DNA from 3 places in the Neobacillus sp. S1227 genome. Region 1 is predicted to be linked to each of the others. Evidence: riboswitches for the same ligand, from Rfam matches in the RefSeq annotation. Region 1 holds a riboswitch; each other region holds the start of a gene.
The links. Region 1 has a riboswitch for thiamine pyrophosphate ahead of thiM (hydroxyethylthiazole kinase). Riboswitches for the same ligand answer to the same signal wherever they lie in the genome.
Positions count from the first base shown of each region.

Region 1 (10,958 bases):
TTTCGTAAATCCTTTGCAGCTATGAGCGGTGAATCGGCAAGGCTGATGGCGGTAATAACTGAAACACCATCTGCTCCGGCTTCCACGACCGTTGCCGCATTTTCACTTGTAATTCCACCAATTCCGACAATCGGTACAGCAATTCCTTGGCTTCGCAGTTCCTCGATAAGTGCAGTCCCTCTTGATGGCTTTGCATCGGCCTTCGTTTTCGTTGGAAAAACCGGTCCAATTCCGAAATAATCGGCACCGGCGCTAAGGGCTGCATCTGCTTCCTCCGGCGTATGAACGGATATACCAAGAATTTTATTATCGCCAATTTGACGCCTGACTGTTTCTGCCGGTTCATCCTCCTGACCGATATGAACCCCATCTGCGTCAAGTGCGATTGCCAGTTCAATATCATCATTAACGATAAACGGAATTCTGTGTTCTTTGCATAGGCTTTGCAGTTTTTTCGCAAGAGCATATTTATCTTTTCCGATTAATGCCTCTTCGCCTTTTTCCCGAAATTGATAAAGCGTAATTCCTCCAGCGATGGCTTCTTTCAATACCTCAACCGGATCCTTCCTGCAGTTAGCTGTTCCCATAATAAAATATACTTTCAAGGCTTCGCGTAAGTTTATCATGATTGAACCATCTCCATGATTCTTTTCCGGTATGCACCATGATTTGTCGGCCCATGTCCCTGCCCAATCACAATTCCATCTTCAATTGCAGCCTGAATAAAATCCTTCGCCTTGATGACCGCTTGATATACATCTGCTCCCTTAGCCAGTTCAGCGGTAATAGCTGCTGAAAAAGTGCAGCCAGTGCCGTGTGTGTTCTTAGTCGGAATTCGCTTACTTGTAAAGGTAAAGAATTCTTTTCCATCGAATAGGAGATCTGTTGATTCTGAAGGGTTTTCATCATGGCCGCCTTTCAGAACAATGTTTTGTACGCCTAAGGCATGTAATTTTTTTGCTGCTTCCCGCTTATCTTCCGCTGAACGTATAGACATCCCGGATAGAACCTCTGCCTCAGGTATGTTCGGGGTAACCACTTTGGCAAGCGGTAATAAAAACTTTTTCATGGCGGAGATTGCTTCCGTTTGCAGCAAGGAAGCGCCGCCTTTTGCGATCATTACAGGATCGACAACAACATTATCCCAATGATATTTTGTAAGGTTAACAGATACAGCTTCGATAATTTCCGCATTAAATAACATGCCCGTTTTCACCGCATCAGTTCCCATGTCTTCACCAATGGCTTTCATCTGTTCGATAACCGCTTCGGCTGACATCGGATAAACTCCATGGACGCCTAATGTATTTTGTGCAGTAACAGCCGTTATTGTAGACATTCCAAAAACCTCTAACTCCTGAAACGTTTTTAGATCGGCCTGAATTCCTGCTCCGCCGCCAGAATCGGAACCTGCAATTGTTAACGCCTTTTTCATTATTACTCTCCTCCAGCTAATTTTTTTATGGAAGCATAGAGATTGATGTCATCTGAAGCAACCTTCGAAAGCTGGTTCAAAAATTCGATTTGGAAGCTTCCTGGGCCTGATTGCACCGTTAGTTCCGCTGCCTTTTCTGCGGCTATTCCGTATATCGAGACTGCAGCAACAGATGCCTGCATTAAATTTTTTTCCACCCCGGTAAACGCACCAATGACTGAAGTTAACAAGCAGCCAGTCCCTGTCACTTTTGTTAACAATGGATGCCCATTATCCACAACGTAAGTAGACCTGCCATTCGTAATGACATCTTCCTTCCCTGTGATGACGACGATGCAGTTTAATTTTTCTGCAGCAGACATGGCTAGAGCGGTAATATTACCATTTGTGGTCCCCGCATCAACACCTTTGATTTCCCATTTCTCGCCAACGACATTGGCAATTTCAGCGGCATTCCCGCGAATAATGGATATCTTTAATTCCCTCATGATTCTTTGCGCTGTTTCCGTCCGATACGGGGTTGCCCCTGCACCCACCGGGTCAAAAATAACCGGAACGCCTTGTTCATTGGCTGCCTTCCCTGCCAAAATCATCGAATCTACCGTTTTCGGATTTAACGTACCAATATTTAAAACTAGCGAATTAGCGATCCGTGCCATATCTGCTGCTTCCTCAGCAGCATTGGCCATTACCGGTGATGCCCCAAGAGCCAAAAGTCCATTCGCAGTAAAATTGGTTACTACTACATTCGTAATATTATGTACAAGCGGTTTTACTTCTCTTACTTTTTGCAATGTTTCAAACAAGTTGTTTTTAAGCAAATCCTTCTCCTCCTTTTATAAAACAAAAAACCAGACCCTCATAAAGGACCTGGTTAAGTTAAGTAAGAAACCGTAAAAATTAAACATGGTCTACTTGCCTACGCTGGTATTATCCAGATCAGGTCCGAAGGGTTAAAAACTAGCCGTTTTCTCTCAGCCCGCTTACAGGGCACCCCTAGTAGTTACACTGGTTATGAAATTAACATCAGAATAAACCTTAAACACTGTTTTGTAAAGAAAAATGTTTTTGATGCTAGAGAGCGAGACATGAAATTATTAGCTCCCTTTCGCAAGCTCCATCAATTCTTTAAGTTCATTTGTAAAACCCTTAACGGCTCTGTTATCGACAACCGTTACAGGAACACCGAGAAAACCGTATTTCTCCACTTCTTTTTGATACTCGGAATTCTTAGCAATGTTCCTTGTCTCAAATAGGATTCCTTCTTCTGTAAGTACCTTTTTTACCATAGTGCATTCAATGCAGTCGTCCGTGGTGTACACAATAACCTTTTTATTCATAATTGAATTCTCCTTTGTTTTTTCATTGTCGAGCTTTTTCGGCTTCGGAGCGCCATCAACCGACAAAAAAAGCCTGAAAAATGTCTTATCCTGCGCTTTCCCGAGGAATAATAGAAAATATAATTAATTTCCCCGTTTATTTACAAATTCCATTATCCATCCGAATTGGGTTTAAATGCAAAATTTATTTATTATTTTAATAAAATAAACTATCTATAATACTGTTTTTCCAAACCCAAAAAAATTTAAAGGCTAACAACCAAATTGGCCACTTAGCTCCCAATTTTCCCTTTAATAAAAACAATATTAATAAAACGAACATACAATAACTTAACCACATTTATGCTAGGAGGGGAAATAATTGGAAAGTTTTTTTCGAATACGGCGTGATAGTGGACAAGTAGGCCACTTAAGTCTGCATCCAAAAGTAGCAAAATTCATCGGGCTGACTAAACCAGCTGAAAGATTAGTAAGCTTCGGCAGCCAAACTGTTCAAGCTTCTGTTCATACATCACTTGACCTAGAGGAAAACGAGGTAAGTCTTTCTTCAGATATTCTTGAGCAATTAAATATTCCTCTTGACTGTCATTATGAAATTCTATTAAAAGGAAACGAAATCCACTTTGGACCCTTTATCGGTTTATTGGCAGGGTACCACCATGATTCTTTAAAAAATAAACTCGATGATCTTTTGGATTATTTATTATATTATAGTGATATTAAGGGGGCCATTCTGGTTTTTTCCATTGAAGGTGTAAATAAAGAGAACGAAACGATTAAGGGTTATGTCTACAACCCGAATTACAAAAAGTGGGAAAAAGGTGTTTTCCCCTATCCTTCCTCACTATTTGTCCTAACAAGAAAGGCAAGTTCAAAATGGATCAAACATTTTCAAGATGTTATCGGGGACACGGTTTTTAATGATTTCAACTTAACAAAATGGACAATCCATCAAATTTTGGAATCATCTTATGTAGTGAGAGATTACCTGCCAGAGTCGATTCTCTACGAATCTCCTGAAGAACTTTATCTTTTTTTAGAAAAACACCCTAAAGTGATTGTCAAGTCGATTAGTACCTCGAAAGATTCCACCATATATAAAATCTCCATAGATAATGATTATATAGTGATTACGAATCCCCTTAAAAGGACATCTGAGAGAGTTAAATATACCTACCAAAAACAAGCCTATCAATTATTTCGTTCCTATTTTCAGGAAGGGGAGTGGATGATCCAGCAATCAATTGAGCTGCTAACCACACATGACCGGACTATCGATTTTAGTGTGATTGTCATCAAAAATCCGGAGGGTAAGTGGCAGGTCATGAACATGTTTGCAAGACAAGGAAAACCCGGGACAGTACTAAGCACCATCTATCCTTTTGTGGAATTGGGAAAGGAGACTTTAAAAGAAGTTTGGGATCTTGACGAGGTGAATACGGCCATGATGATCAAGGAAATTTCGGATAAATCGATTGCAGCCGTCAAAGCAATTGAAAGCAATGGAGTCCATTTTGCCAATGCCAGTGTAACGGTAAAGGTTGATGAAAATGAGGAAATATGGATACTCGATGTCCAATACCGCAACCCCTCCCACGAAATCGCCCTTGTCGCCGGCTACCCAGACCTATATTACGAAATACTCAAAACCAATATGCTTTATGCAAAAAAACTTGCTGGATTTATCTAATACTTGTTCAGGCTCTTGAACTGAATAATCCATGAAAAACCTCGTCAATCAGACGAGGTTTTTTAATGAACGACATAATGGAGTTTGTCTTTTTGGGGTGACTGACACCTATCGCAACATTACTCCTGTGAGAAAGGTTAAAAATACGTGCGTACCGAGTTTTACGGTCTGCTGGACAGCACTGTCTTTGAGCGGGTCAAGACAGACAATGTCCATGGCACCTACTTTTGGATGCTTAGCGGCGGCCATTACCCCTTCGAGCAGTTCGGCTGTGGTCATGCCCCCCGGCGTTGAAGCAGGTACCCCTGGGGCATAGGCGATGTCGAGGACATCCATGTCAACAGTTAAATAAATGGTGTCTACTCTTTCGGCGAGTGCATCCAGGCTTTCACAAACCGTCGCCTCAATACCTTTTTTCCGTGCCCGCCCTAAAGTAATATAATTGACTCCTTTTTCATCTGCATATTGCTTTAAATCTTTCGTGTTAAAAAACCCGTGAAGACCGATGTTGTACATATTGGAACCCTGTACAACTCCACTTTCTATCAGGTTTCTCATCGGTGTCCCATTAGTAGGACCATTATCACTTATATCGCGTAAATCAAAATGAGTGTCAAATTGAACAATTCCTATCTTCTCCTTTGGCCTCGCCTGATGAAGCCCCTTGACCATCATCGCCGTTATAGAATGATCGCCGCCAATGGCGCATATTTTGGAGCTTGTGAAATGCTGATGAAGCGCAGCAGAGGCTGTAATGATGTTATCGTGGCAGCGGTGGATATCGGTGACATACATTGGAACGTCACCAGCATCAAGTGCTGACATTTCCACCAGATCCACATCTTCATCCAGGTTATACGTAGCGAAGCCTTTCCAAGCTCTTCGAAAAGCATCCGGAAATTCCGAGGCTCCTGATGCACTAATGGACGAACGGGAAAGCGGGACACCGACAAAGACGAAGTCAGCGCCCTTAGCTTTTTCCGGGTTGGTTGCAGCAGAAATAGGCTCAATCCATTCATGAATTTTGGAAGCCTGTGTATTGCTTCCCTCCGGCCGTACCCATGTAAAGCTCGGCGGATTCAGTTTAGGATAAAGAAAACTCTTCAACGAGCTGCCCTCCCCTGACAACCACCACGCCATTTTTCACGACGGTATCCGTATGGTTGACGCCATAGGAATATTGAAGCTTCATATAGTTTTCAATGTTGAAAATAGTCACGTCACCTTTTTTGGCTACTTCCAATGAGCCAATCTCACGTCCGCGGTTGATGGCATGGGCGGCATTTATGGTTGCAGCGACTATGACCTCAGCAGGGGTCATTCCCATTTTCAAACAACCAAGGTTCATAATAAATGGAAGTGAAACGGTTGGTGATGAACCTGGGTTACAATCGGTAGAAAGAGCGACTGGAACTCCTAAATCAATCATCTTCCGGCCATTTGCCGATTCCGCCATTAGAAAGTAAGCCGTACCAGGCAGCAGCACCCCGACTACTCCTTTATCTGCCATTGCCTGCATTCCTTTTTCTGACGCTTTAAGTAGGTGATCAGCGGATATTGCCCCGACTTCCGCTGCTAGCTCCGCTCCCTCATAAGGTTCGATTTCATCAGCATGGATTTTCGGAATTAACCCATATCGCTTCCCCGCTTCCAAAATCACCCGCGATTGCTCTGGGGTGAAGACTCCGTGTTCACAAAACACATCGTTAAATTCGGCAAGTCCAAGCTCTGCCACCATCGGAATCATTTCCTCAACTAGCACCCGTACAAATTCATTCGGATTCTCCTTATATTCCTTTGGCACGGCATGGGCCCCCATAAAAGTAGAAACGACATCCACGACGTGTTTTTCCTGCAGCTCTTTCGCCACTTCCAGCTGCTTTAATTCGGTTTCCCATTCCATCCCATAGCCGCTTTTTGCCTCTACAGTCGTTACGCCATGGCGCAAAAATTGATTCAGACGATGATAGCTTTCTTTAAAAAGCTTTTCATGGGAGGCAGATTTGGTGGCTCTTGTAGTTGCATGAATCCCGCCGCCGGCATTCATGATTTCCATATAAGTTTTACCCTGCAAACGCATATTGAACTCGTTTTCTCGGCTTCCTGCATGAACAAGATGTGTATGAGGATCGACTAACCCAGGAGTCACAAGTTTCCCGCTTGCATCTACCACTTCAGCCTCACTAAGACGATTTGTATATTTAGCGGCAAGCTCTTCATCAGTGCCGACAGCCTGAATAACTCCGTCCTCAATCCATACACTGCCGTTTTCGATAATGCCGAGATCAGACATTTCCGCTTTTACCCGTGGTGCATCAGAGCCACCATGTAAAGTAACTAGTTGAGAAGCATTTCTAATAAAAATTGCTTTGGTCAATTTGAGTCATTCCTTTCAAAACGTAGACTTGCAGGATTATCTCGGGCTGCATTTCCATTTCAACACAGGAATCCGCCAATAATTGCATGTTATTCACCGAATTAACCGAGATATCCGCCAAACATGATTGCGTACCCTAATCCTGGGAATATTAGTCTTGCTTGAGCATTGGCATTTTGATGCCTTTTTCCTTAGCAGTTTTAATTGCAAGATCGTACCCAGCGTCAGCATGGCGAACTACACCCATCCCAGGGTCAGTTGTTAATACGCGCTGCAATCGAACTTCTGCTTCCTTCGTTCCATCTGCTACGATAACCATACCAGAGTGCTGGGAATATCCCATACCAACGCCGCCGCCATGGTGCAATGAAATCCAGCTCGCTCCGCCAACAGCATTGATCATTGCATTTAGAATCGGCCAGTCGGAAACTGCATCCGAACCGTCTTTCATGGCTTCCGTTTCACGGTTAGGTGATGCAACAGAACCAGCGTCTAAGTGGTCACGTCCAATAACGATTGGTGCTGAAACCTCTCCGCTAGCCACCATGTCATTAATTACTTTTCCAAAACGGGCACGGTCTCCATATCCCAGCCAGCAAATACGTGCCGGAAGTCCTTGGAATGCAATTCTTTCCTGCGCCATTCTTACCCATTTGCAAAGATGCTCATCATCTTTAAACTCGCGAAGTAATGCTTCGTCAATTTTACGGATATCTTCCGGATCACCAGATAATGCCGCCCAGCGGAAAGGTCCTTTTCCTTCACAGAATAATGGACGAATGTAAGCTGGAACAAATCCTGGGAAATCAAAAGCATTCTCCACACCTTCGTCCTTTGCTACCTGGCGGATGTTGTTACCATAATCGAATGTAACCGCACCTTTCTGTTGCATCTCAAGCATTGCCTTCACATGCACCGCCATACTTTGTTTAGAAAGCTTGACATACTCCACAGGATTTTCTACCCTTAACTTCGCGGCTGCTTCCAAAGAATAACCAATTGGCACATATCCGTTCAATGGGTCATGAGCAGAGGTTTGGTCTGTTAACACATCTGGATTGAAACCTTTTTCAATCATTAATGGTAAAATTTCTGCCGCGTTTCCAAGAAGGCCAATAGAAAGCGCCTTTCCTTCCTTCTTCGCCTCAAACGCTAAACGTAATGCTTCTTCAAGATCCTTTGTTTTTACATCCAAGTATCTTGTTTCGATCCGACGGTCGATTCTCCACTCATCGACCTCCACAGCGATACAAACACCATCGTTCATTGTTACAGCAAGCGGCTGAGCGCCGCCCATCCCGCCAAGACCAGCAGTTAGTGTAATCGAGTGTTTTAATGAACCGCCAAACTCTTGGCGAGCAAGCTCAGCAAAAGTTTCATAGGTTCCCTGAACGATTCCTTGGCTGCCAATATAAATCCAGCTGCCGGCTGTCATTTGGCCATACATCATTAGGCCCTTTTTATCAAGCTCATGGAAGTGCTCCCAATTAGCCCATGCAGGAACAAGGTTTGAATTTGCCAGTAATACACGCGGCGCATCCTTATGAGATTTCCAAACTACAACCGGCTTTCCGGACTGGATCAATAATGTTTCATCATCTTCTAACTCTAAAAGCGTTTTCACAATTGCATCAAAAGATTCCCAGTTACGTGCTGCCTTTCCGATTCCGCCATAGACTACTAAATCTTCTGGTCGTTCGGCAACCTCCTGGTCAAGGTTATTGTAAAGCATGCGAAGCGCTGCCTCTTGAATCCATCCCTTTGCATGTAATTCAGTGCCTTTATAATTTTTTACTACCCTTGGTTGTGATATTTTCGTTTCCATTTTTACACCCCTTATTGATTTAAATCTATTTTTATTATAAAAAGCTAATCTTCTGAAAAACAGGAATAAAACATTAGAAAACAGATACTATTTTTATAATAAAATGCTTTTTTTTAGGACAAACTCTCTATAAAATATATTTTTTTTAGAAAACATTAATTATTTTTACAAACCCAATAAAAAATGACTCAGTCTGCACTGAGTCATAGTTTCATTTCTTTCCGATATTCTCTTGGCGATGAACCTACCAAGTCCTTAAACAGCCTGCTAAAATAATTGGAATTTTGGAAGCCTGTCATAGCGGCAATTTCATTGATGGGCTTGTTCGTCTCCCGCAGCAGTCTTTTCGCTTCCTTCATCCTGATTCCGGTCAACACATCCGTAAAGCTCGAACCGATCGTCGAGGTTAAAAGATGACTGAAGTAAGACGGATTTCGCTCCACATATTGAGCTACTTCTTCAAGCCGCAGCTGGCTATTAGAAAAATTAGCTTCCATATATGCGATGCCTCTTTCAATTGGATCGTTTTTTAAGCTGCGGATGTTAGCCTCCACACCCTGGAATATTTTTTGCATAAATAAAATCAGATTTTGAACCGTCCGGTAAAGAACCGTATCATATAAAATAGAATTAAAAATGTAGCGATATTCCCTCTCAAAGTTCTCGTCTTCCTCAAGAGTATAGGTCTTCATAAATCTTCTTATTTGCGCCAAAATACTTGTCAACCTGATTCTGACCAGCCCTGGATCCGGATAAGGAGTTTCTAATTGTAGAAATTCATCATAAAGGCATTTCTTTATTTTTTCCAATTCAAAGTTGGTGAGCATGTCAATCCAATTCCGTTGCTCGGGAGGCGTTAAGAATGGGTCCTGATAAACCCATTTCGGAGCGTATTCAAACTCCGCCACCTGCCGGTATCCTTTATAATAAGTGAAATCCAGCATTTTTCTGGTTTGGCGATATTTTTCGTTAAGAGGCATTGGGGAATTCCCTTTATGAACGACAATCGCAAGTGAGTCGGAAAATTCCTCTTCCCATCTTCTCATTGCTTTCTGGCATTGCTCCATAATGGTGGTACAGGATTCCTTAAACAAAAGAATCACCATGTCACTTAACGGAAAAATGCCATGCAATTCCTTAAAGGAATATTCTAATAAAAAGGAATGCAAGGTACGATTCATTTCAATTTCTTCAGCTTTAAATGCGGCAATATGGTAGTTTTCGCTAAAACCTGTTTGGAAAATAAATAAGGACTCATAGGTAATATCTTTATAGAGAGTTGACTGCATTGGACCATTTGGTCTCCATTTGGTCGAAAGCTTTCTGGAAGCCTTTTGATATGCAGACTTTATTTTTACCGTCGAAAAAGGTTTGATCATTAAATCCAGTGCCTGCAAATCTATAGCCAGGCGCGCTTTCTCAAAAGTGGCCTCAGCACTAGTTAATAGCAGAATAGGTTCATAAATTTGGATCAAATCACGAAAAGCAGGCCAATCTTCTTTGCTAATCATATCTAGTTCGATTAAGACGACTTCTGGGGATTCTTTCTCAAAAAGGACGATAAATTCCTGATAATCGGCAGCCGACATGATGCGGGCAACAGGAATAGAGGAGGTTTTTAACATCCACTTCAACCCTTCTCGTTCGTTTAAGTCTCGATCTGCTATCAGCCATTTTCCTTCCATTAATGAATCCTCCATTTTTTTAACCTATCTATCATTCTATAGCATAAAATGTTTGTTTAACAGTATCCAATATAGTAGTTAAATGAAAAAAGGACAAGCACCATTGCAATGGTGTTCGTCCTTTTTTTTAGCAGTTGATTAGTTCGGCAAGCTCAGCATTTTGATGGAGCATTTGACGAATCTCATTGGGCACGGTTGTTTTAATTCTTGTTTGCCGATTAATTGTTGTCAAAATCACTTCCGCAGACGCCAGCAGTATGCCCTGTTTATTTTCCATCCTTTGCATAAGGGTAAAACTTGTATTCCCGACTCGTTCAAGCCATGTGCGAACAATTATTTCATCATTATTAAACACTTCTTTTTTATAATCAACGCCAATATGCACCGCTACTGCCTCTACACCCAGCTGCTGGGTACAAAAACGGTACCATTCCTTCCGCCCCAGGTCGAAATAATCAAAAATCTTCACATTACTAACATGAAATGTTTTTGTCTCTGCAATTAGCTCTAATTCCGAATAAGTCATTTTTTCACCTTTCCCAGCCGCACCATTTTTTTGAATTTTCCATATTTATATTATTTTACACTATCTACTATAGAAATGAA
Region 1 covers NZ_AP038276.1:2,449,541-2,460,498, reverse strand. The annotation lists gene thiE (thiamine phosphate synthase) at 1-626, opposite strand, end outside; gene thiD (bifunctional hydroxymethylpyrimidine kinase/phosphomethylpyrimidine kinase) at 623-1,435, opposite strand; gene thiM (hydroxyethylthiazole kinase) at 1,438-2,256, opposite strand; TPP riboswitch at 2,335-2,443, opposite strand; gene ACZ5AE_RS12480 (glutaredoxin family protein) at 2,533-2,775, opposite strand; gene ACZ5AE_RS12475 (YheC/YheD family protein) at 3,137-4,465, shown strand; gene ACZ5AE_RS12470 (agmatinase family protein) at 4,574-5,572, opposite strand; gene hutI (imidazolonepropionase) at 5,550-6,842, opposite strand; gene hutU (urocanate hydratase) at 6,994-8,667, opposite strand; gene ACZ5AE_RS12455 (helix-turn-helix domain-containing protein) at 8,871-10,352, opposite strand; gene ACZ5AE_RS12450 (acyl-CoA thioesterase) at 10,480-10,878, opposite strand.

Region 2 (10,958 bases), 1.9 Mb from region 1:
TAGTAAACAAGAATCGATTTACAATATCCTAGAAATTCCTATGAAATTCGCTACTAGCTGTACACCAAATCTATTGTTTAGTCTGCAAGCACAACTATATTTATTTATATTAGTATGATAATTACTAGTATTTGATTTTTAAAATCACAAATATTTTCATATAAAAAAGCTAGATTACTATATTAATTCACGTACTGGCAATGCATTCGAGTAAAAAGGACATTCCTTGCGAAAACCCTACAATATTTCATTTTTCCCGAAAAAAAGACAAAAAATTTCCCTGAAAATAATACAAATCCTGTGAGTATGGTTAATAGGAGTCTACTAAAAATAATCGGGTTTATTATATTACTAAAGGCCTATAATTTATATTAATATTTTCAGACTTTTGTCATATCTATTTATATGATTTTCCTGAAATAATAGTACAATGTATCTGTATGGAAATAGAAAATTGGGGGAAATGCAATGGCGAAATTGAAAGCTTGTAAAACCTGCGGGAAAGAAGTGGCTAAATCGGCAAAAGTTTGTCCTGGTTGTGGAGCAAAATTGAAAATGGGTTTCTTTAAGAAAGCCTTAATTGGTTTTGGAGTACTAATTGTTCTAGGTATGATTGGAAGCGCTTTAGGCAACGGTGAGGATAGTACAGAACCTGCAAGTACAACTTCGGGTACAACAACTAAATCTGATACATCTTCATCTGCAAAAAAGGAGGCACCAAAAGAATTTTCAAATGAAGGAGTATCCTCTGATGTAATAGTTAAAGTTGGTGCTGTTGAAAACAGACCAGAGGTAGGAAACGAATTTACAAAAGAAAAGGCACAAGGTGTATTTAAGATTGTTGAGGTAGCATTAACTAACAATCAAAAAGATGCCATTACAGTTGATGCTAACAGCTTCAAATTAGTGGATGACCAAGGAAGGGAATTTACATATTCAACAGACGGCCAAACTGCATTCGATATAGGTGAAAATGAGGGTAATTCCGATTTCTTCTTAAAGAGCCTCAATCCTGGCTTAACTTTAGCAGGAAAAATCGTATTTGATGTACCAGCCGATGCCAAAGGCTTTGTTCTAAAAGCTCGTGGTGGAATGACAGGTAAAGAAATCACATTAAAAGTAGAATAATCGACCTTAATATTAAGACAAAGCCGCCTCAAATCTAAGAGGTGGCTTTACTTAAACCATAGCCTTCTACCGAAGTGTTTTTTACTTCCTTCTTTTAATACTCGCATTGTTCTTCGCTCCGTTCTTCTTTATTTGAAATTGAAACCACAGGTACGGTACGATAAATAAATGAAACAGCGTATTAACCTTGTAACTAAATGGCTATGAAAAAAATCTCACGAAAAATGGATCAAGTAAAGGAAAGGGAAAAATGATGACAATTATCAATAAATTAAATCTAGGAAAGTATAGTAGTCTGGCAGTGCTGAATCAACCGGAAGACTATGATTTATTTAATGAATATAAGAGGACATTAACCGGAAAACATGATGCGATCTTTATTTTTGTCGAAGCGCTCGATCAGATGGTGACCTATACTCAAAAGATAATCAATGAACAGCCATTACTTGAAAAAGGATACTTGTTTTTTGCCTATCCGAAAAAAGGGAACAAGAGATACGAAACGTTCATTCATAGAGATGAAATCTTTCCAGCCATGAAAGTGGACGAAGCTGGTTATGTAGAAAACAGTGATTTGAAATTCTCTCGGATGGTGGGGATGGATGATGTATTTACTGTAGTTGGATTAAAGCGTGAAAAAAAGAAACCGCAAAAGTCATCAGCTGCTAGTCAGTGTGTAGCGGATTATGAAGAAAATATAAAGGATGTTGAACAGCTTTTAACCGATCATCCCAATGAACTGAAACGATATAAAGAGTTAACACCAGGCTATCAAAAGGATTGGGCGCGCTATATCTTTTCAGCTAAGCAGCAGCAAACACGTGAAAAACGCCGAGAACAAATGGTCGAAATCCTCTCACAGGGATATAAATCAGTTGATTTATATCGTCAAAAAAAGAAATAGAGTACTAATGTCCAATAAAAAGGTTTGTAAAAATAAATGAAAGGGAAAATATACATAATCCCTCCCTAGACGGGAGGGGTTATGTATTGTTATGCGCTTGTGGGTAAATTACGAATCACTAGTATCTCTCTGATTACTCCTGGTTATCTATAAATGTATTTTTCCTGTATTATCAATCGCGATATTTACTGTAATATGTCTAAGTAGATATTTCCGAAATGCTAACGGATTTTCTTTAACGGTCTTTTTCCAGAGTTGATGATTTTGCCGGTACAGCGTGTTTACTAAATTTAATATATCAATATCCTTTTTTAGCCCTAGATTATAGGTTGTTAGTATTTCTTTCCTGACGGCAGCTTGGATTAGCTGCTGAGCATTTTGTGTTTCTCCAGCGAATTTAAAATCGTGGCTTTTCCGTTTATATAGATATCAAATTGGGGGATACCTTCTTTATCATGGATGATAATCTTAGGGCTAATTTCATAGAAAGGCTATATGCGCCCGGACCGCTGGATTTTTCAAATGTAGGGGTTCATAGAAAGGCTATATGTGACCGGACAGCAGAACTTTTCAAGTGTAGGGGCTCATAGAAAGGCTATATGCGCCCAAGTGTTCGGCACATACTGCGTGGCAATAAGCTATTCCTACGAAAAATGAGCCAGTCACTGTCCGTATATTGTAGATATCTCCCCAACAATATACGGATGGTGACTGGCATTCTTCGTGTTTTTTCGTACTTACCTGACTGAAACAATTGACTTCCGTTTATAGAACAACGAACCAATGATAAAGGCAATTCCGCCCCATAGGAGCATGATTCCAAATCCATACCAGAAGGGGGATGAAAGAATCGAAGTATGATAGACCATACTGTCTCTTAGACCATCAGCAAAATAGGTGAGCGGGAGGATGTTTGATATAGGCTGCAGCCATTCTGGCATGGTTTCAACCGGAAAGAAAATGCCGCTGACAAACATCATGAGGAAGCTGACAATGTTTGCTACACCCATATAGGCCTCATTTGTATTGCTAAAAGAAGAAATAAGATAGCCAATTCCATTGAAGGAAAGGGCTCCGATTAAGAAGACCAGGAGTAAGCTGGGAAAATTAATAAACAAATTGGCTCCAAATACGAAAACGCCAATTAACGATAGAAGGATGATTTGAATGGTGCTGAATAACAGGCGCATCACCATATCGCTAAGGCCAAAGATCCCCATTTTTGCAGGGGTCATCCGCAGCCTTTTGATTAACCCTTTTCTGCGCATATCCACTAAGTCCACCATTCCGAATAAGCCGCCTTGGGCAATCGATAAAGCAATCATCCCCGTTAAGAGAAAATCCGTATACTTTAATTCCGAACTGCCTGAAGAAATGGTTTCAAATTGCTGCTTAAAGATTGGGGCTGCACCCACTGCTTGCAAGTTTGCCTGCTGAATGAATTGATCCAGGACACCCGAAACGACCTGGGTGGATACACTTTGTTCATTTTCTTTGTTGACAATCAGTTTAATCGAGGTAGCGTTTGCTGATTCCGGCAAAATGATGGCAGCATCGACTTTCTTCTCTTTTACCAACACTTTTGCCTTTTTTTCGCTAGAAGGTTCATTTTTACTAACTTCAAGAATCGGAATTTGCTGTAATTGCTTAGCCATCATAGTCGACGTTTCATTTGGAGATTGATTAACAATGGCAACTTTGGTGCTAAAATCATCATTTGAACCGCCGCCGAATATCGTCATAAAGATAACCATTAAGATTACCGGAAAAAAAATCCCCCAAAACCACGCTTGTTTTTCTCGGAGTGTTAATTTTAATTGAGCAAGGAACATTTGCTTGAATTGCTTGAGGTTATTCATCTTAATCCCTCCACTCTTTGCCGGTATAAGCGATGAAGACATCTTCTAGACTCATTTCACGAATCGAAACTTGCTCGACTTGATAGTCCTTGTCTTTTGTGAATTTAAAAAGGTCAAATAGTAAATCCTCGGGTTTTATGGTCCATAGCTTAAGTGCGGTTCCTTCACGTTCTGTCCGGGTCACGGAACCAAGCGCTTTTGCAAAAAGCTCCGCATCATGGGCGGCTTTTTCTCCATCAAGGAAGGATAAACGAACCTCTCTTTCCTTTGTTAAATTTTCTATTAGGGCGGAGGGGGAATTCAGGGTGATGACCAACCCTTGGTCAACGATGCATACCCGGTCACTTAGCTTTTCCGCTTCTTCCATGTAATGAGTGGTGAGAATCGTTGTTTTCCCCAATTTCTTAAGCTCCAGAATAATCTCCCATACATTGCGTCGTGCCTGAGGATCGAGCCCGGTTGTTGGTTCATCCAGAAATACGATATCTGGATCACTAATCATCGCAAGCCCGATCGCAAGCCGCTGCCGTTGGCCGCCAGATAATTTCTTGACTTGATTCTTTCGATGTTCGTTCAGATTGACCAATTTGAGTATTTCTTCCGTTGAACGTGCCTTATCGTAAAAAGTAGCAAATAAATTCAAATTTTCTTCCGGTGTCAATAAATCAAACATGGCACTAGATTGCGGCTGGACGCCAATTTTCTTCTTAATCGTTACTGCATGTCTGTTCCAATTCAATTCACCAAACTGGATTTCACCATGATCCGGTGTAACCAAGCCCTCAATCATCTCAAGTGTGGTCGTTTTCCCTGCCCCATTAGGTCCGATGATGGTAAAAATCTCTCCCTCTTTTACAGAAAAACTAATATCTTTTACAGCATGAATGGAACCGAACGATTTCTTTAAATTCTGGACCTCTAAAATATTCAACTCACATCACCTTTCCTTAGAAACCAGCCACTTTGTCACATAAGTCCCAATTCCCAAAAGTTGCATACCACGTTATACCTATGATGTGAAATAGGAAAGAATTCTTAAATTTTATAGAAAGCTCAAGTGTGAGCAGCGAGAGGGCTTGGGGACGGTTCTGGTGCCTCGTTTTTTATTAAACTATTTATTTCTCTGTCGTCAAAAGCCCGAAATTTTGTTGAAATAAAAAATGGTTTTATAACCCCTTTTTGGGAATAGAAAAATATGTTATTATATATTTAGATAATTAACTAAATAATGAAGAAGGGAATATTATGAATGAGGTTTTTAAGGCTTTGGCCGACCCAACTCGAAGAAAGATACTTGATTTGTTAAAGGATCAGGATTTAACAGCAGGGGATATAGCTGAGCAATTTGATATGAGCAAACCATCGATTAGCAATCATTTAAAAATCCTGAAGTCGGCAGGATTGGTGGTGGATGAGAAAAAAGGGCAGTTTATTATTTACTCCTTAAACTCAACTGTATTGCAGGATGTAATCAAATGGTTATTAGACAAAAAGGGAGATGGGGTTCATGAAAAGAAATAAACTATTTTATATTGCACTAATTATTTCCTTCGTTCCGTTAGTGGTGAATCTTATTGCTTTTCCGCATATGCCAAATAAGATTCCGGTTCATTGGGGGCCAAGTGGGGATCCAGACCGGTATGGTTCAAGAATAGAGCAGCTTACCATGAGTGCACTACCCCTAGTGCTGTTTCTGTTTTTAAATTTTCTGCCGTCCATAGACCCGAAAAGGGACGCTTATAAAAAGCATAACGGCGCATATTCCATCATCAACTTTGTGGTTATCTTATTTCTCGCCATCACGAATTTACTGGGGCTGTTTAGTGGACTGGGATACGATGTGCCTTTTCAAAAAGTGGTACCAGTGCTAATAGGTATTCTCCTCATTGTTCTTGGAAATTTCATGACCCAAATTCGGCATAACTATTTCTTTGGCATTCGCACCCCGTGGACGCTGGCATCTGAATATGTCTGGAAAAAAACACACCGGTTTGGAGGATATGTTTTTGTCATCACAGGTCTAGTACCATTCTCGGCCATCTTTATAGGTCCGATGGGAATGTACATTTTCCTCGGGGCATTACTGGTGGGAATTGCCCTGGTCATGATTTATTCCTATTTGGTGTTCAAAAAGGAAAAACGTAAAGTGTAATTCTCAGAAGCTGAATGCATTATAACAGAAGGGGTATGCAAGTGCGCCATTACCTACTAATTTATATGGCCAAATACTTGTCCGCTATTGAGGTCACAAACTCCTTACCCCTGAGCAAATGAATAGATGATGGTTTGCTCTTATTGGGCGAATGGAATATCTTTGAAAAAATAAGATAATAAATGATAAATTTCATTGACTTTTTTAAAAAGCGTGTGTAAAGTGAATAATAACTTAATAGGAAGACCACTAGGGGAGCCTTTTTTGGCTGAGACAGAAGTAATTCTGGACCCTTTGAACCTGATCTAGTTCATACTAGCGTAGGAAAGTGGAGTCCGTGCATGGGTATATTTACAAATATTCTGCCGCTCCATTTTTGGAGCGGTTTTTCGTTTTTATAAGCAGACAATCGCTCCATTTAAAGTCTTCCCATTATCACTAATAAGGGGGAATTTTAATGAGTTTTTCAGCAGAATTAAGGAAGGAAGCAGGTCCGATCTTCGATGCAATTTTTGAACATCCTTTTGTACGAGGAATTGCGAGTGGTGATTTAAGAAAAGAACAGCTTATTCATTATGTTAAACAGGATTTTGAATATTTGAATTCCTTTATTAGAATCTATGGAATTGCCATTGCAAAATGTGAGAGCCGAGAGGATATGGAGATGTTTAATAAGCAAATATCATTTATATTAAACAGCGAAACCCATCCACATAATAACTTTTGTCAAGTAGCGGGTGTTCCATATGAGGAACTCCAAGGGTTTCCACTCTCACCATCTGCGCTTCATTACATACGTCATATGCTTACCATTGCTCATGAAGGAACATTAGGGGAAATTTTGGCTGTTTTACTGCCATGTCCATGGACATATTGGGAAATTGGAAAGAGATTGTTAAATGAGGTTAATCCCGACCAATCTCATCCATTTTATGAATGGATTCATTTTTATGGTAATCGGACAGATTCAATAACAACCAAATTTTGTGCCCGGATAGATGAATGGGCAATGGAAGCAACAGAAAAAGAAAAAGCAAAGATGAAAGAACATTTCTTAATTAGTTGTCAGCTTGAATATATGTTTTGGGATATGGCCTATAAACTTGAGGAATGGCCAGTACAAATGGAGGCGCTGAAAAGATGAATTGGAAGATGAAGGAGGTAGTGCTTACCGTCATTCTTTCTGTTGCTTGTGGAGTCATTTATTTAGGATGGTCAACTCTTTGGATTCCGATTTCTGCTATAGTGGGACCTATCGGCGCAGGTTTTATGTTTGGGATTTGGGTGATTGCTAGTCCAATAGTCGCGTATATTATTCGTAAACCAGGCGCTGCTTTTATCGCAGAGGTTGCGGCAGCAGCTGTTGAATTATTAACAGGAAGTCATTTTGGTCTTTCGGCATTGTTAGTAGGAGTTTTTCAAGGGATTGGATCCGAAATTGCTTTTGCTATATTTAGATATAAGCGCTACAACCTCATTACGTTAATGCTATCTGGTGCTCTAGCTGCGATTATGGGAATGGTGTATAACGTATTGGCTAATGGTTTTGGATTTTACACCAAAGGAGTATTTTTTACGACGTTAGGAATTCATGTAATAAGCGGAATCATTCTTGGAGGCTTGTTAGCGAAAGTAGTGGTGGATGCACTAGCTAAAACAGGTGTTTTAGAACAATATGAATTGATGAAAGAAAAAAGAAAAAAGGATGACATTCATGGAAATATTTCTGGGATGTAGAAATCTTTCTGTTCGTTTCTATCATCGTTCTGAACAGGTCCTTCGTAATATTACTTTATCCATCAATAAAGGAGAAAAAGTATTAATACTCGGACCAAGCGGGAGTGGGAAATCTACTTTGATTTCCGCTCTTGCAGGTATCATTCCTGAGCATGTTGAGGCGGATTTAAGTGGTGATGTTTACCAGAGGAGAAATGCCGGTGTTATGTTTCAAGAGCCTGACTCTCAATTTTGTATGCTTCGTGTCGATGAAGAAATTGCTTTTAGCCTCGAAAATCGCTCGATTCCTCGAAACGAAATGGACACCATCATTTCAGATTTAATGGAAATAGTAGGATTAGAGGTTGACCGGAGAACACCGATTGAAACACTATCTGGGGGTATGAAACAACGATTGGCATTAGCCTGTTTATTAGCATTAGAACCCGAAGTATTGTTTTTTGATGAACCAACAGCCCAACTAGACCCAGCTGGCAGGATGGAGATATTTGATTTATTGAAACAAATATCACAAAAGACTAACCAAACGATGGTATTTGTCGAACATGTTCTAGACGGCTGCATCGAATGGATGGATCGGGTCATTATGATAAATGAGAGCGGAAGCATTATGGCGGATGGAAAGCCAGAAGAGATTCTGCTTCATTATAACCGTGAAATGGTGGAATCTGGTATTTGGCGCCCTAAACTATTCCCATACAAGTGGATAGATGTTGTGGAAGATGCCTCACATCCTTTATCTATCAAACTGTCAAAAAGGCTTAAAACCGAACCTCTAGTAAGAGTGAATGAGGATACTTTGATTCGTACAGAAAATGTGGATATTGGCTATGGAAAGAAAACGATAGTGAAGGACATTAATATAACCATCCATAAAGGTGAATGGGTTTCCATCGTTGGAGCAAATGGAAGTGGAAAAAGCACTTTCTTAAAAAGTCTGATCCGTTTAGAGCCAATAAAGAATGGGACAATTCATTTTCAAAATACGGAACTTAAAAAATGGGCGGATAGAGAATTATATGAAAAATCAGGTTTTGTTTTTCAAAATCCAGAGCTTCAATTTATTACAGATACAGTATTTGAGGAAATTGCTTTTGGAGGCAGGCAAAGAAATTGGCAAGAGGAGCAGATTCATGCCAAAACCATTCAACTGTTACAGGAGTTTGGGCTGGAGTCTTATCACAATTCTCACCCTTTTACCCTAAGTTTAGGCCAAAAACGGCGGTTAAGTGTTGCCACTATGTTATTGTTTGATCAACCTTTATTATTGCTGGATGAACCAACATTCGGCCAAGATGAAAAAACAGCTAATGAACTTATTAAGCGATTAAAGGAGAGACAGGAACAGGGAACTACCATTGTAATGGTAACTCACGACATGGATTTAGTTGATACTTATTCCAATCAAGTCATTTTATTTAATAAAGGAAGAGTTTCCTATCAAGGGACACCATCCGGGTTATTTTCTAATCAAGATATTTTAAGTGAAACGGAGATTATTTCTCCTCTTCATTACCAGTTGATGCATGCAAGAGGGGAGCGGGTTCTTGTATGAAATCAAACGAATCCTTCCTTTCTTTCTTAAATCCTTCTATTAAACTACTCTCTCATTTGTTAGTTATGTTTCTGTTAATGACCGTAACTAATCCAAAAGTGACTTTTGGTATTTGGGTACTTGCTGTATTGATTGGTATTTTTTTAGGAGGATGGAGAATCACGTACCTTTTAAAAAGACTGCTGCCGTACTTAGGATTTTTTATCCTAGTCTTTTGGATGATGGCGGCTTTTGGAGAAGGTGAAGAAACCATTTGGAAATGGGCCTGGTTCCATGTGACAGTGGAAAGTGCGGATCATGGCTTAACCATTGCTTTAAGGATGCTGGGGTTTGTAACGTATGGATTATTATTTACATCTACCACCGACTTAACGTTGTTTATAATGAGTTTAATTCATCAGTGTAAACTTTCACCTAAATGGGCGTATGGGCTACTCGCAGGGTTTCGATTTATTCCGTTATTTCAATCTGAATTCAACCAAATGAAAATGGCTCATAAAGTAAGAGGTTACAAGCAAAAAAATAGCTCCAAGGCGTTTATAAAGTATGCATTACCCCTGTTTAGTCAAGGGATACGAAAATCTGAACGAATTGCTGTTGCAATGGAAGTACGTGGATTTACGGGTGCAAGGGATAGAACTTACTATCAGACCACTAGAGTAGTAACAACAGACTGGGCCTACTTCCTTTCTTTATTAATTGTTGTAATAGGGATTATCATTTTTATTAAGTGAAAGGTTAGAGAAAAAGGTAAAGTGTAATTCACCGGATTATACAAGAGGAGTAAAACAAGTGCCGGTCACGATCCTTAATTTGTTGATTTTCATCAGCATTGGGGTAGTGACTGGCACTTAAGAGGCATGGGGACGGTTCTCATGTCTCATTTTAAATTTTATCTATTTTTTCCCCCTAGTAAAAGGGGGGAATGACCCTTTTCGGGTACTAAACTCTGGACACAAAGTTATGATGCTGCTCTACATTAGTGGAAATTATGGTAAATTATAATAAAGTATTGTTTGAAGGTTTCTTAATTTGAAAAATCAAATTTATTTATTTTGTTAGGGGCTAGAACAAATGAATCAGAAAATTCTTCCAGCATTATCTAGTATGAAAGAATTCGAGAACTTTTTAAGAAGCCCGTTTGAGGTAGGGGTATTTTTAGAAGTACATATAGCTCAGTTAAAAAACGTTCATATGATGGCAGAGGCGCATAACAAGAAAATGCTTTTTCATGTTGATTTAATTCATGGCTTAAAAAATGATGAGTATGGAACAGAGTTTATTTGCCAGGAATACAAACCTTATGGTCTGATTTCAACAAAATCAAGTGTTATATTAAAGGCTAAACAAAAAGGAGTTCTTGCAGTTCAAAGGATATTTTTAATTGATTCTCACGCTCTTGAAAAAAGTATTAAGTTGCTTAAGAAAACAAAACCCGACTATATAGAGGTGTTGCCGGGAGCCTTGCCAAGCCTAATTAAAGAGGTGAGGCAGCTGATCGACATACCTGTTTTTGCAGGAGGCTTCATAAAAACTTCTGAAGAGGTACAAAACGCACTAGATGCTGGTGCACATGCGGTAACAACTTCTAATAAAGAACTCTGGAAATCCTTTATTTAGCCT
Region 2 covers NZ_AP038276.1:572,603-583,560, forward strand. The annotation lists gene ACZ5AE_RS02855 (DUF4352 domain-containing protein) at 556-1,128, shown strand; gene ACZ5AE_RS02860 (YdeI/OmpD-associated family protein) at 1,382-2,032, shown strand; gene ACZ5AE_RS02865 (ABC transporter permease) at 2,770-3,891, opposite strand; gene ACZ5AE_RS02870 (ABC transporter ATP-binding protein) at 3,893-4,822, opposite strand; gene ACZ5AE_RS02875 (autorepressor SdpR family transcription factor) at 5,137-5,412, shown strand; gene ACZ5AE_RS02880 (SdpI family protein) at 5,399-6,043, shown strand; TPP riboswitch at 6,285-6,387, shown strand; gene tenA (thiaminase II) at 6,501-7,187, shown strand; gene ACZ5AE_RS02890 (ECF transporter S component) at 7,184-7,780, shown strand; gene ACZ5AE_RS02895 (ABC transporter ATP-binding protein) at 7,758-9,335, shown strand; gene ACZ5AE_RS02900 (energy-coupling factor transporter transmembrane component T family protein) at 9,332-10,069, shown strand; gene ACZ5AE_RS02905 (glycerol-3-phosphate responsive antiterminator) at 10,410-10,955, shown strand.
Region 2: another riboswitch for thiamine pyrophosphate. It lies ahead of tenA (thiaminase II); the one in region 1 lies ahead of thiM (hydroxyethylthiazole kinase).

Region 3 (10,958 bases), 1.2 Mb from region 1:
GCAACCACTCATACGGAGTGGCGGCCGCAGCAAAGAACTACTACGGGCTAGAGCCAAACGATTTGAAAAAGTTGACACTCGCGCAGGCGGCGTTGCTGGCCGGACTGCCGCAAAGTCCCAATAATTACGACCCAACCAAGCCGGAGAATAAAGAAGCGGCTGCCAACCGCCGTAATCTAGTCTTAAGCTTGATGCATCGGCATGGCTATATTACCGAAAAACAGATGGAGGAAGCCTCAAAAGTTCCAGTCACAGAAGGGCTTATTCCAAAAAGTGAGCAGCAAGGAATGCCATATGAAGCATTTTTGGATGCTGCAGTAAAAGAGATTAAAGGAAAGCTGAAGGATGTAGACGTTAGCACCGACGGGTTAGCGATTTATACGACATTGGATCCGAAAGCACAGAATTATGCAGACAAAATCATGAACACCAATGAAATCATTGCTTACCCGGATGCGAAGTATCAGGGAGCGTTTGTCTTTATGGATACAAAAACGGGGGAAGTCAGGGCAATTGGCAGCGGCCGAAACGAGTACCAAGCCGACTTTCTTGGCCACAACTTGGCGGTTGACATCAATCGTCAGCCGGGTTCCACCTTTAAGCCGATACTTGATTATGGTCCCGCAATTGAAGAATTAAAGTGGTCTACGGCCCATTTAATCAATGATAAGCCAACAGCTTACTCAACCGGCCAGCAGATTTCTAACTGGGACCATCAATATCATGGAATGCTGACCATCCGCTCCGCGCTGCAAAACTCTTATAATATCCCAGCCCTTCTCACACTTCGAGAGGTTGGTCTTGATAAAGCGAAGAACTTTGCCGAACAGCTTGGCATTACCTTTAAAAATGATCAGGTCTATGAGTCTTATGCAATCGGAAGCAATACCGTCAGTCCTATAGCTATGGCTGGGGCTTATAGCGCCTTCGGAAACGGGGGAGTCTACAATAAACCGCATTTTGTCCAAAAGGTTGTTTTGGCAGACGGCACAACGGTGGATTTTGCCGAGAAACCAAAACGTGTTATGCAGGATTACACTGCCTATATGGTCACCGATATGTTACGGACTGTCGTCGATGCAGGAACAGGAACAACCGCCAATATCTCCGGTTTGGATGTCGCGGGAAAAACGGGAACTACCAATTTTGACGCCCAAACCCGTGAGAAATATGGATATCCAAACAACGCAACCAATGACAGTTGGTTCGCTGGTTACACACCCCAGTACACGATGGCGGTCTGGACGGGATATGCACAAAACGGTACTGGCACCTATCAGGAAGGAAATACGACGAAAATTGCCCAATATATGTTTAAAGCGATGATGCAATCATTTGGAACCGATTCTTCGAATTTCCAGCAGCCTAACAGCGTGTATGAAGTCAATAACGAATTGTATATCAAAGGTGTCGCTTCCGCTGAAGTACCGCCAAAGCCAATTGAAAAAGTAAAAACTGAAATCGAAAATGGCTGGAATAATTGGAAAGAGAAACATAAAAAGAACGAAGGGAAAAAAGAAAAAGATAAAGAAAAAGAAAATGGCAAAGGCAAGGACAAAGGGAAAAATAAAGAAGAATAACCTGTTCGAAAAAATTTTCAGGCTGTCGACTAAGTCGGCAGCCTTTTATTGTGGAAAAATAGTTAAGTAGCCAAAGGTAATTAAAGATGGTTGAGTGTTCCGTTAAATTCGTTTGTATACCAATCACTTGTATACAAACGAATTTGAATATGTTATATTCTTACTAGTCAGAAAATTAAATCAATATTGGTGGTGGATTATGGAAAAATACAATATCTGTGTTCATTTTCTTTTGGGAAAAGCATTGCAAAAGGTGAACCAAGTTAGTAAATCCAAACTATCATCTTACGGTGTGACACCTGTTCAATATGCACTGCTTCGTCAGCTGTGGAGAAAGGATGGACAATTTGGTTATGAAATAGCTGAACGACTTCTGCTGGACAGTGCAACCATAACTGGGATTATCGACCGCTTGGAACAAAACGGGTTTATCGAAAGGCGAGTTGATTCCAATGATCGCCGTAACAAACTAGTTTTTCTGACAGAGAAAGGAAAATCGATGGAAGTGCCACTACGTCAGAAGATGGATGAGATGAACGAGGAAGTGATGTCTGATTTGAAGGATGAGGAGATTCAGCAATTTAAAAGAATACTTTATGACATTGGAATTGCGAACAAGTAATGAAGGTTTGAATAATAGAAATTTAAGCGCAAAGGATGGTTTCAACTTGAACGATAGAATTATTATCCCGATATGGGCAATTGGGTCATTTTTGGTCCTCATGAATACGACGATGTTCAACGTTGCCCTGCCAACCATCATACACGAACTGCACATAACAGCCAGTAAAGGCTCCTGGATTGTGTCGGGGTACTCCATTGTGTTTGCCTTATCAACAGTCATCTTCAGTCGATTATCCGATTATGTGCCGATCCGGAAGCTCCTGTTCGTTGGTCTAACCTTACTTGGGGCGGCATCCATCCTAGGTTTTTTCACCCATAGATTTGGTATTCTTATGGCTGCTCGTTTGATACAGGCAAGCGGTGCCGGTGCCGTGCCAGGATTAGGTATCGTATTGGCGAGCAGATACGTGCCCTTCGAACGCCGTGGGCGGGCCATTACCATTATCGCATCAGGAACATCTCTTGCTTTTGCATTGGGACCAGTGATTGGTGGAGTAATCACCCAGTTTATTGGCTGGAATGGACTTTTTCTTATTACCTGCATGGTTATTCCATTGGTACCGGTATTGTGGAAGCTGCTGCCACAAGAAAACCCCACTGAATTCAGATTTGATATTTCCGGTGCAGCCCTTACTGCAATTGCAGTGGTATCGTTGTTGGTTTGCGTCATGCAATTGTCCCTATGGTTTCTGCTCCTAAGCTTTGGTGCACTCGCCGTGAACATATGGCACTTACGCAAGGCGAAAAATCCATTTGTACTCCCCAACCTGTTTCTACATCACGGTTACCGCAAACTTCTAGTTGTTAGTTTTTGTGCTTTTATCCTGAATATGTCGATGCTTTTTATGCTGCCTTTATTGTTGGCGGATGGGTTTCATATGCCTGCAGGAGCTGTAGGGTTGATGATGTGTCCTGGATCGTTATTATCCGCCATTATGATTAGGAGGGTTGGAAGATGGATTGACCAGTATGGTAATTACCGCTTCCTCATCATCGGGCATTTTCTTATGGCTGCAAGTATCGTTATGATGACATTGCTGGTACAAGTATCTCCATACATCATAATGTTTGGTTATATCATATTCGCTCCGGCTCTTTCGACGATAATATCGGCTTTGTCGAATGAGGTATCTCGCATTTTAGCTAAGGACCAGATTGGTTCTGGTATGGGGTTAAGTCAACTCAGCCAATTTTTTGGAGGCTCATTAGCAGTCGCAATTTGTGGCGTATTAATCAGCTGGCAAGCGAAAATACCCTTTATTTCCTCATTTCAGCACATCTATGTTTTGCTGATTATCGTTCTCGTGGCTTCTCTCTTCATCCTTATCTGGTATGGAAAGAGAGCACATAAAGCAGAAATAAATATTCAAGTTTAATAGATTCTAATCATAATAATAAATTTGGAAGGTGAAGATTGTGAGTCGCTTAGAAGGTATGAAGAAAATGATGACAGGTGAAGTACCTATTGCACCAGTTGCGGAAGTACTTGGGTTTCAAGTGGTAGAAGTGGAAGAGGGTAGAGTTGTGATTGAAATGGAAGCTTCTGATCGGTTACATAACCCAATGGGGACGCTGCACGGAGGGATACTGTGTGACATTGCGGACGCTGCGATGGGATATGCTTTTGTCACAACGTTAGCCGAAGACGAACTGTTTACGACCGTCGAAATTAAATTTAATTTCCTTAAACCAATTTTTAAATCGAAGCTTCGAGCAGAGGGGAAACTCATTAAGAAAGGCTCTACAGTAGGATTGCTGGAATGTCATGTATATGATGAAAAGGGAAGTCTTGTGGGGCATTCAACTAGTACATGTATGATATTAAAAGGCAATCCTGAACGAAAGAGAGTGCAGCTAAAATAAAACGTGGGGAAGGTTCTCATGCTTCTGAAACATGAGAACATTCCCCTTGTGTCACCCAAATGGCGGGTTTGCTGGAAAATAGAGCAAAGCCTTTTTTATGTGAATTTTGGTGGGGGTTAATCGTAGCGGACTTGATCTTCTCCTTCAACAATTAATTCTAATTCTGTTAAAAAGTTGAGCTGAAGCGGTGCGGGTAAACGCTCGATTATTTTAGTGATTTCAGGAAGATTTTCTGCATCATCGATGGTGGCTGGCGGTTGGTCCAGCTGCCGATACCAAACCTTTAATTCGTCAATAAACTCATAAAAATGCAGTTCAAACCGTTCGGCACATTCTTCGCTATCATCCTCTGAAGCGGTCTTCATCATTTCCCAATCTTCAAGAGCAGCTTCCAGTTTTTCATTAACACGATTTATCACATCATCACTCCTAGGTTTTTATTATCTAAGAAAGGCTGTGCACCAACGTTCCTCCAACAAATTCCTACTATGGTTCTGAGTATACAGAAGCGTACCCTATAAGACAAAGGATTCGTCACTTGTTAAGACTATTGGTCTAATTCGTAATCCTCAAATCATATGCATGAATATAACGGAATAGAGGTGGGGGAATGAAAGCAGTTGTGTACACGAAGTACGGTACTCCCGATGTTCTTAGCTTAGGAGAGGTAGATAAACCTACACCTAAAGATGATCAGGTACTGGTTAAGATTCACGCAGCATCTTTGAATTTTGGCAATCTAGTTCTTTTAAAAGGTAAACCGTTTTTAGCACGCTTTGCCTTTGGTCTGTTAAAACCAAAATACTCGATACCAGGAGGCGACATAGCAGGCCGGGTTGAGGCAGTAGGCAAATTTGTTACACAGTTTCAGCCAGGACAAGAGGTGTTTGGAGACCTATCCGCCTGTGGTTGGGGCGGTTTTGCTGAATATGTATCTGTTCCAGAAAAAGTATTAGCGTTAAAGCCAGAAAAGCTGTCATTTGAAGAAGCCGCGGCGGTACCAATGGCAGCAGTTACAGCCTTACAAAGCATACGTGATAAGGGCAAGATTCAAGCAGGACAGAAGGTTTTAATCAATGGTGCCTCAAAGCATTCAAGTATTTTGAACAGGGGCATGCACAAGGTAAGGTAGTTATTTCAGTTTGAAAACTATTATTTTGACGTAAATTTTTGTATCTTTCAAAAGTTCGGTATCATAAAAAGGTTTTAATAATCCCGAGCCGTTAGATCATTCAAAAGTTTGGTAGCATAGAAAGGTTATATGACCCCGAACTAGCGAATCATTGAAAAGTTCGGTAGTATAGAAAAGCTATATGCCCCAAAACCGATGAATCCTTAAAAAGTTTGGTAGGATAGAAAGGCTATATGAGCCCGAACCGATGAAACCATAAAAAGTTCGGTAGCATAGAAAGGGTATATGAGCCCGAACCGAAGAATCCTAAAAAAGTTCGGTAGCATAGAAAGGGTATATGAGCCCGAACCGAAGAATCCTAAAAAAGTTCGGTATCATAGAAAGGCTATATGAGCCCGAACCGATGAAACCATAAAAAGTTCGGTAGCATAGAAAGGCTATATGTGCCCGAACCGATGAAACCATAAAAAGTTCGGTAGCATAGAAAGGGTATATGAGCCCGAACCGAAGAATCCTAAAAAAGTTCGGTAGCATAGAAAGGGTATATGAGCCCGAACCGAAGAATCCTAAAAAAGTTCGGTAGCATAGAAAGGGTATATGAGCCCGAACCGAAGAATCCTAAAAAAGTTTGGTAGGATAGAAAGGGTATATGAGCCCGAACCGATGAATCCTAAAAGTTCCGTATCATAGGAAGGTTCTATAAGCCCGAACAGGCGAATCATTGAAGGTTCGGTCGAATAGAAAGGCTAAATGAGTCCAATGACTTGTTTTAAACGTTTTCTTTTTTACAACAAAAAACACCGCATTTGCGGTGCGCATGAATTCTAATTCTTTTTAATAGGTAATGTAAGTTGAAAGGTAGTATAATGATTACCTGATTTACATTCTATTTCACCGTGATGTTTTTCAACAATATTCTTACATACGAATAAGCCGATACCGGTACCTAGTTTCTTCGTAGTGAAGAAGGGCTCGAAAATTAAGTGTACTGTTTCAGGATCAATAGTAGGGCCATTATTCGAAATACGAATCTTGATTTGCTGATTATCTATATTTGTTTGGATATCAATTTTTCGCAGATGTTCTTCTTCACACACTGCGTCAACGGCATTTATTAACAGGTTTAGAAAAACTTGTTTTAACTCATTTCTATCGCCAGTAACACAAATATCGGCATCGATATTTGTACTAATATGGACATTACCGTCGACGATGCTTGGATAGAGGAAATCAAGCACTTCTTCTATTAATAAATGGATGGTTATATCTTCATTCTGGCTTTCTGCCAGCATGTTCAGTTTGGAAGTATGAAGGAACTGAGTAATTCTGAACTTAAGCTGCTCTAATTCTTGGCTGACGACATCTAAATAAGGTAGATTAGGATGCTCGTGTTTTAATAGTTTTATAAAGCCCATAACGGAAGTTAGCGGATTGCGAAATTCATGAACAAAGCTCGAAGACATTTGTCCAAGAATCGCCAACCTGTCCTTATGTGTTTGAGAAATAAATAAATTTTGTTCTTGTAGTTTCTTATCTTTGATCTCGGTGTACTTAGAAACAGCATAATAACTGAATAAATCAAACTGTTTATTGACCAAGTCAATAGTAGACTTCAGATATTCTTGGGTGAGTTCGGAAAGGTTTAAGTATTTAATAATAATACTCCTGCCCAGATTGACATTATAAACAAATTCCCCAATATTGATATTAGCCTCGACGCGTTCCAAGGCTACTTTGTGAGCTAAGGATTTAACATCTTCATCTGAGAATCCATTTAAAATAGAATTTATTATGAGATGGTACATTAAATACCCATTCTTTAAAATTAGTCCCGGATTATCCTTGTGGTGATGTATAATAATTTCCTCTTCCCAAAAATTTAGAAACTTTAGTTCATTCTCAATTAGAAATTGGCCAACTTTTTTATCCATACAAAGCCTGCTTTCCACTATATTAAGCTGATTATAGCATAAAAATTTGATGAATGGGGATGGTTCTCATATCTCAAAATAGGTATATATATAAAATATTTCAAAATAATTTGATTAAAAGGACGGGCAAATATTCAGTTTGAAATGTTTGACTTTTCTGATTAATGTGTTAACATAAACCCATAAAAGGTATATGTTCAAATGAATATGAATCAAATCTGCTAGAGGTGCCTTTTTAAAAGGCTGAGATTGAAGTGTGACTTCGGGACTCTATGAACCTGATCTGGTTAATACCAGCGTAGGGAAGTGGACAACGGGATTTTTGGAGAGCAAAATTTTCATTTCTAAATTTCGGCCACTTTCTTACAAAAGGAAGTGGCTTTTTGTTGTGCCTGTTTTGCGCTTCCATAGACCAGAGAAATCGAATCAAAGGGGGGCTTGTATTTTTACTAGTCTAAAAGAAAAAGAGCTGCATCTTATATCCAATGGCAATATGCCGATTGACCAGTTGGCTGAAATAGCTAAGAATATTCATCCATTTGTAACTGCACTGCACTTGCGTGAAAAACAAAAATCAGCAAAGGAACTTTTTCAAGCAGTCGAACTTTTAACAAATGTAAACGTCCCACCTGCAAAAATCGTGATTAACGATCGGGTAGATGTTGCAATCGTGGCAAAGGCCCTTGGGGTTCAATTAGCCTATCATAGTTTGGACACTTCATGTGTAAAAGAACATTTTCCTCAACTACGGGTCGGGACTTCCATTCACTCCTACGAGGAAGGACAACAGGCAAAGGAGAAGGGTGCTGACTACCTTTTATACGGGCATGTTTTTCCCTCCCAATCAAAACCGGACAAGCCCTCAAAAGGGCTTCGGGAATTGACTAGGCTTACCCAAATGGATATTCCGGTGATTGCCATTGGCGGAATAACACCAGAGAATACAGGGCAGGTAATCAAAGCGGGGGCAAACGGGATTGCTGTCATGTCTGGTGTGTTAGAAGCGAGTGATCCCATTCTAGCCGTAAAAGCTTATATCAAAGTATTGAAAAATTATTCGGGGCAGGAGGTAAGAACATGAAGGTTACCTTAAATGGCAAGTTGACCCAAATACCAGACAATAACATATTTGTCTCAGATGTTCTCAAGCATTATAAAATCCACGATAAGGTAGTGGTAGTAGAAGTGAATGGTGAAATATTATCCAAGTTAGAACACCAAAGTACTAGATTAGCAGATAAAGACCGAATTGAAATAGTTCATTTTGTAGGAGGCGGTTGATATGTTAAAAATTGGTCCATTATCCTTTCACTCTCGTTTGTTGCTAGGAACGGGGAAGTATCCAAGCTTCGACATCCAAAAGCAAGCGGTCGAAGTGTCTGAAGCAGAAATCCTTACATTTGCAGTTAGACGGATGAATATTTTCGAATCGAGCCAGCCGAATTTCTTAGAGCAGCTTGATACCAATAAATATACGTTACTGCCAAACACAGCAGGAGCGAAAACAGCTGCAGAGGCTGTCCGAATCGCTAAGTTAGCAAAAGCTTCAGGCTTATGTGACATGATTAAAGTTGAAGTGATCGGCTGTGATAAAACGTTACTTCCTGACCCGATTGAAACGTTAAAGGCCACCGAAGAATTGGTGAAGGAAGGCTTTATTGTACTCCCTTATACCTCGGATGATGTGGTGTTAGCCTGGAAACTTCAAGAAGCAGGCTGCCATGCTGTCATGCCAGGGGCGTCGCCAATCGGTTCTGGTCAAGGGATTATCAATCCGGTAAACCTCCAGTTTATTATTGAACAAGCCGTAGTCCCTGTCATTGTCGATGCGGGCATAGGATCGCCTGCTGATGCTGCTTGTGCAATGGAATTAGGAGCTGATGCGGTGCTATTAAATACTGCAGTTTCAGCAGCAAAGGATCCGGTTAAAATGGCAAAAGCGATGAAATTGGCGATTGAAGCGGGAATGCTTGGTTATGAAGCAGGCCGAATTGAGAAAAAACGATATGCGACAGCCAGCAGCCCTAAGGAAGGAATGAGTATCGGGTGAATGATCGATACTCTAGGCAAGAGTTGTTTTCACCGATAGGAAAAGACGGCCAGCAGCAAATTCTCAATAAACATGTACTCATCATTGGAGTTGGGGCACTTGGATCTGCAAGTGCTGAAGCACTCGTCCGGGCTGGCATCGGCAAATTAACCATAGTGGATCGGGATTATGTCGAGTGGTCCAATTTACAGCGGCAACAGTTATTTACAGAGGAAGATGCGAAAAATAGAATTCCAAAAGCAATCGCGGCCAAAAATCGGTTAACAGCGATTAACTCTTCTGTGAATATTGAGGCCATCATTGCACATGCATCAGCCCTAGAGCTTGAAGTCTGGGCAAAAGACGCAGATCTGATAATGGATGCAACGGATAATTTTGAAACAAGAATGATGATAAATGATGTCTCGCAAAAAGTCGGAGTTCCCTGGATTTACGGTGCTTGTGTGGGAAGCTATGGCATTTCCTACACGATCATTCCTGGAAAAACGCCTTGCCTTTCTTGTTTACTTGAAACAGTTCCTCTGGGAGGGTTAACCTGTGACACAGCAGGTATAATTAGTCCAGCCGTAAACATGGTTGTCTCCTTCCAAATAAGTGAAGCATTGAAAATTATGGTTGGAGATATGGATTCATTAAGAAACAAACTTGTTTCCTTTGATTTATGGAAAAACCAATATAGTGCAATTAAGGTAGATAAGTTGAAGAACAAGGGTTGTCCTTCTTGCGGGGAGCGGCGCACATATCCATATTTATCATTTGAACATCAAATGAAAACGGCGGTCCTTTGTGGAAGAGATTCTGTCCAAATCCGCCCATCCGTTCCAAGCGTGCGTGACTTGGAAGCATTAGAAAAAATATTGGCAAAACAAGCAGGTATCGTACATCTAAATCCGTACCTTCTGTCTTTTACCGTCAATGCTAATCGGTTAGTTATTTTTAAAGACGGAAGAGTTTTGGTACATGGCATCAAGGATGTTTCGGAAGCGAAAGCGCTGTACCATCGATACTTGGGTTAAAGACAATAAAAATGATTTAGGCACGTTTCCGATAATACGGACCGTGCCCTTTATTTTTTACAGTTCAGATTTTTCAATTCTTCCTCAACCATTTTGTCTAACCGCTCAATCATCCTTATGGCTTTATCATGATCCATTTTTCGATAATGGTGCATGCCGCCTTGCTCCTCGTCCACCTCATCGGCTAATTTGACAATTTCCTGTAATGGTGTACGGTTGATGAAACCTTCCGGCATATAAGAATCTGTATGGAATAAAACGGCCAGTGCAATTTCTTTGGCTATAATCGGATTTTCTCCCAGCCGAATCAACAATTTATGGGCTCTTTCTGCCCCCTTAATTGCATGTATATCATTCTGTTTATATAAATCATAATCCCATTTGCCATTGCGATACCAAGTGTAATGACCCATATCGTGCAGCAACGCTGCTTTCGTTGCCAGGTCAACAGAAACGCCGCGTTCTTTTGCCAACTTAAAGGCATGGTAGGCACATGCAATAGCATGTACAATTCCAGACCGGCTTAAATATTTTTTTGCAATATGATGATTGAAAATTTGAATTAATGTTACTTCTCTCATTTTAATCACCTTCTTAAAAATTGTTATCTTGTATTATAAAACAATTAATGTTGTTTTGTTAGAAAAATTCTTGATTTGACAGAAATATTTATGGAAGACAATAGAATGGCTGCTTAAAGAGAAGAAGGGTTTTTTCAAGGAGAGGGATTCAACATCGTTGATGACTTTCTTTTTTTATCTT
Region 3 covers NZ_AP038276.1:3,643,835-3,654,792, reverse strand. The annotation lists gene ACZ5AE_RS18210 (transglycosylase domain-containing protein) at 1-1,580, shown strand, start outside; gene ACZ5AE_RS18205 (MarR family winged helix-turn-helix transcriptional regulator) at 1,780-2,202, shown strand; gene ACZ5AE_RS18200 (MFS transporter) at 2,144-3,580, shown strand; gene ACZ5AE_RS18195 (PaaI family thioesterase) at 3,621-4,067, shown strand; gene ACZ5AE_RS18190 (hypothetical protein) at 4,184-4,486, opposite strand; partial or broken gene ACZ5AE_RS18185 (NAD(P)-dependent alcohol dehydrogenase) at 4,678-5,154, shown strand; gene ACZ5AE_RS18180 (histidine kinase N-terminal domain-containing protein) at 6,024-7,130, opposite strand; TPP riboswitch at 7,344-7,452, shown strand; gene tenI (thiazole tautomerase TenI) at 7,528-8,211, shown strand; gene thiS (sulfur carrier protein ThiS) at 8,208-8,411, shown strand; gene ACZ5AE_RS18165 (thiazole synthase) at 8,413-9,180, shown strand; gene ACZ5AE_RS18160 (thiazole biosynthesis adenylyltransferase ThiF) at 9,177-10,196, shown strand; gene ACZ5AE_RS18155 (HD domain-containing protein) at 10,247-10,777, opposite strand.
Region 3: another riboswitch for thiamine pyrophosphate. It lies ahead of tenI (thiazole tautomerase TenI); the one in region 1 lies ahead of thiM (hydroxyethylthiazole kinase).